2 regions of the Streptomyces sp. NPDC054975 genome follow, and region 1 is predicted to be linked to the other one. Evidence: predicted binding sites of a transcription regulator. Region 1 holds the regulator's gene; the other holds the start of a gene.

Region 1 (2,196 bases):
CCTCGAGCCCGTCGAGCGTCTGCAGCGGCACCTTCGTGCCGAGCGCGCCCGCCGTCATCGGGATGGTGACCGTGCAGTGCAGGTCGTCGCCGCGCCGCTGGAAGGTCTCGTGCGGGACCTCGTGGATCTCCACGTACAGGTCGCCCGCCGGGCCGCCGCCCGGGCCGACCTCGCCCTCGCCGGCCAGCTGGATACGCGTGCCGTTGTCGACACCTGCCGGGATCTTGACCGTGAGCGTCCGGCGGGACCGGACCCGGCCGTCACCCGCGCACTCGGGGCACGGGGTCGGGACGACGGTGCCGAAGCCCTGGCACTGCGGGCAGGGGCGGGAGGTCATGACCTGGCCAAGGAAGGACCGGGTGACCTGGGAGACCTCACCGCGACCGCGACACATGTCACAGGTCTGGGCGGAGGTGCCGGGCGCGGCGCCCTCACCCGAGCACGTCGTACAGACGACGGCCGTGTCGACCTGGATGTCCTTCGTGGTGCCGAAGGCCGCCTCGTTGAGGTCGATCTCCAGCCGGATCATCGCGTCCTGGCCGCGACGGGTGCGCGAGCGCGGCCCGCGCTGCGACGCCGTACCGAAGAACGCGTCCATGATGTCCGAGAAGTTCCCGAAGCCGCCCTGGCCGAAGCCGCCGGCTCCGCCGCCACCGCCCGAGGCGGACAGCGGGTCGCCGCCGAGGTCGTAGACCTGCTTCTTCTGCGGGTCCGACAACACCTCGTACGCGGCGTTGATCTCCTTGAAGCGCTCCTGCGTCTTCGGATCGGGATTCACATCCGGGTGCAGCTCGCGCGCGAGCCGCCGGAATGCCTTCTTGATCTCGTCCTGGGACGCGTCGCGGCGTACGCCAAGCGTGGCGTAGTAGTCCGTGGCCACTTACGACTCCGCCAGGATCTGTCCGACGTAACGTGCCACTGCGCGTACCGCTCCCATCGTTCCGGGGTAGTCCATGCGGGTCGGTCCGACCACGCCGAGTTTGGCGACTGCCTCGTCGCCCGAACCGTAGCCGACCGCGACGACGGACGTGGAGGTGAGGCCCTCGTGGGCGTTCTCATGCCCGATCCGTACGGTCATGCCCGAGTCCTTGGCCTCGCCGAGCAGCTTGAGGAGCACGACCTGCTCCTCCAGCGCTTCGAGCACAGGCCTGATCGTGAGGGGGAAGTCATGTCCGAAGCGGGTGAGATTGGCGGTACCGCCGATCATCAGCCGCTCCTCGTGCTCTTCCACCAGGGTTTCGAGCAGGGTCGCGAGCACCGTCGAGACCGTCCCGCGGTCCTCCGTCTCCTCGAAGGACTCCGGGAGATCCTGCACCAGCTGCGGCACGTCCGCGAAACGGCGACCGACGACCCGGCTGTTGAGCCGGGCGCGCAGGTCGGCCAGGGAGGTCTCGCCGAACGGCGCCGGGCAGTCGATGACGCGCTGCTCGACCCGGCCGGTGTCCGTGATGAGCACGAGCATCAGCCGGGCGGGGGCGAGGGCGAGCAGCTCCACGTGCCGGACCGTCGAGCGGGTCAGCGACGGGTACTGCACGACGGCGACCTGGCGGGTCAGCTGCGCGAGCAGCCGGACCGTGCGTCCGACGACGTCGTCGAGGTCGACGGCCCCGTCGAGGAAGTTGTGGATCGCGCGCCGCTCGGGCGTCGACAGCGGCTTGACGCCGGCGAGCCGGTCGACGAAGAGGCGGTACCCCTTGTCGGTCGGGATGCGTCCGGCGCTGGTGTGAGGCTGGGCGATGTAGCCCTCGTCCTCCAGGACGGCCATGTCGTTGCGCACGGTGGCCGGCGAGACGCCGAGCTTGTGGCGCTCCGTGAGCGCCTTGGAGCCGACCGGCTCCTCCGTCCCGACGTAGTCCTGGACGATGGCGCGCAGCACCTCGAGTCTGCGTTCGCTGAGCATCGCGCACACCTCCAGCTGTCGTATCGGTTGCTCCCCTTTGGCACTCGCCCTGTCCGAGTGCCAGGAATCCCCCGGCCAGTGTACGGCGGCGGGCATCGCTCCTGGCAAGGAGGCGGGGTGGTAGCCGCTAGCGTCGGGGTATGGACTTCGCTTGGGAAGAGTTCGGCTGGGAGCGGCTCGCGGACGGAGTGGGCCGGCGCCGGCTGCCGGTCTGGGACGCCACGGTGGGCCTGGTGGTGGGGGAACGGGCGGTACTGCTGTACGACACGGGCTCCACGCTCCGGGAGGGGAGGGAG
Region 2 (2,196 bases), on a different contig from region 1:
TGCCACGGATCTTGTTGACGACCAGGGTCGACAGGGCCTCGCCCTCGACGTCCTCGGCGATGATCAGCAGCGGCTTGGAGGAGCCGGCCTGGATGACCTTCTCCAGGAGCGGCAGCAGGTCCTGGATCGAGGAGATCTTGCCCTGGTGGATCAGGATGTACGGGTCGTCGAGGACGGCCTCCATACGCTCCTGGTCGGTCACCATGTAGGGGGACAGGTAGCCCTTGTCGAAGGCCATGCCCTCGGTGAAGTCGAGCTCCAGGCCGAAGGTGTTGGACTCCTCGACGGTGATGACACCGTCCTTGCCGACCTTGTCCATCGCCTCGGCGATGAGCTCGCCGACCTGCTGGTCCTGCGCGGAGAGCGCGGCCACGGCGGCGATGTCGGACTTGTCCTCGATGGGACGGGCGGTCGCGAGCAGCTCGTCGGAGACGGCCTTGACCGCGGCGTCGATGCCCTTCTTCAGGGCGGCCGGGGAGGCGCCGGCGGCGACGTTCTTCAGACCCTCGCGGACGAGCGCCTGGGCGAGCACGGTGGCGGTGGTGGTGCCGTCACCCGCGATGTCGTTGGTCTTGGTCGCCACCTCCTTCACCAGCTGGGCACCGAGGTTCTCGTACGGGTCCTCGATCTCGACCTCGCGGGCGATCGTGACACCGTCGTTGGTGATGGTGGGGGCGCCGAACTTCTTGTCGATGACGACGTTGCGACCCTTGGGGCCGATCGTCACCTTCACCGTGTCGGCAAGCTTGTTGACGCCGCGCTCAAGGGCGCGACGGGCGTCCTCGTCGAACTTCAGGATCTTCGCCATGGGAGCGATTCAGCCCTCTCGGATGTCGAAAAACTGGTGAAACCGAACTGCGCCCCGGACGCCCGGTGCGGGGTCAGGGGCGCAGCTCAAAGCATGTGCTTCAGGTACTTCGGTGAATTACTTCTCGATGATCGCGAGCACGTCGCGAGCCGAGAGGACGAGGAACTCCTCGCCGTTGTACTTCACCTCGGTGCCGCCGTACTTGCTGTACAGCACGACATCGCCGACCTGAACGTCGAGCGGCAGACGCTCGCCGTTCTCGAAGCGGCCCGGACCCACGGCGAGGACAGCACCCTCCTGGGGCTTCTCCTTCGCGGTGTCCGGGATGACCAGGCCAGAGGCGGTGGTCTGCTCGGCGTCGAGCGGCTGGACCACGATGCGGTCCTCGAGCGGCTTGATGGCAACCTTGGAGCTGGTGGTCGTCACGATCCGACCTCCCCCTTCGGAGATCTCACGGGGCTAACTGTCTGAGGTGGCGACCAGGTGGATCCGTCGTCGCGGGTGCCGGACCTGCCCGTCGCTGTGTTGGCACTCTCCAGTGGGGAGTGCCAAGGCCGAGACTATGACTGCGATTAGCACTCGGTCAAGCGGAGTGCCAATACGGCGCCGCGTGGCGGTTCGGTCTCGGTACGGGCAACGGCGCGACGGACCCGATGGTTCCGTACGAAGGTACGGAGATGACGACCTCACGCCGCCCGGTCGGCACGGGTGCGGACATCGCCACCGGCCTGCTCTTCCTGCTCCTGGAGTGCGTGCTCGCCCTGGCCGCCGCCGTCTTCCTGGCGATGCGGAGCCTGGGCGGTGTGCCCGAACCGAAGGGCGGCGAGTCCGCCCCGCCCTCGATGGACTGGGTCCCCGTCATCGTCTTCGGCGTGGTCACGTGCGCCGCCCTCCTGCTCGCCGTGGCGATGCTGCGCGGCGGCTGGACCTGGACGGCCGGTGGCCAGTTCCTCGCGGCGGGGCTGCTCTGCGTCGTCACGCTGCTCATCGCGGCGGAGGAGTGGACGTACGCGCATCCGGGCCCCGCCTCTTCCAGCGAGCACCCGGGCGCCGGCCCTTCGAGCGAGCACCCGGGCTCCGGCCCTTCGAGCGAGCACCCCGGCTCCCCCGAGGGGGACACCCCCTAGCCCCGGAGACCCCCTCGGCCCTCGGCCCTGGGGGCTCCTCCGTCGTCCAGTCCGGCGAGCGTGTGCAGGACGCGGGCCGCCGCCCCGGAGAACGACCCGTCCCGCTCGCCCTCCCCCACCCGCTCCGCCGCCTTCCGCCCCAGGCGCTCGATCGGGTCCACGGACGACGCGCACCCCGAGATCGCGAGGAGCGCGCCGGCCAGGGCGAGGCCGGCCACCGGCCGGCGCGCGCCGGTCACACGTAGTCCTCGAGCTTCGCGA

Evidence for each region. The regulator HrcA, encoded in region 1, represses chaperone genes, less so after heat shock. The targets are predictions, from matches to a motif close to TTNGCACTCNGNNNNNCNGAGTGCNAA.
Region 2: groES (co-chaperone GroES) is a predicted target of HrcA. The motif match lies at 1,381-1,407, and genes of this name have one in related genera.

Annotation. Positions count from the first base shown of each region.
Region 1 covers NZ_JBSGWV010000004.1:283,779-285,974, forward strand. The annotation lists gene dnaJ (molecular chaperone DnaJ) at 1-880, opposite strand, end outside; gene hrcA (heat-inducible transcriptional repressor HrcA) at 881-1,900, opposite strand; gene ACWF79_RS07820 (MBL fold metallo-hydrolase) at 2,041-2,196, shown strand, end outside.
Region 2 covers NZ_JBSGWV010000002.1:470,037-472,232, reverse strand. The annotation lists gene groL (chaperonin GroEL) at 1-808, opposite strand, end outside; gene groES (co-chaperone GroES) at 926-1,234, opposite strand; gene ACWF79_RS04740 (DUF6234 family protein) at 1,486-1,935, shown strand; gene ACWF79_RS04735 (hypothetical protein) at 1,932-2,174, opposite strand; gene ACWF79_RS04730 (polysaccharide deacetylase family protein) at 2,171-2,196, opposite strand, start outside.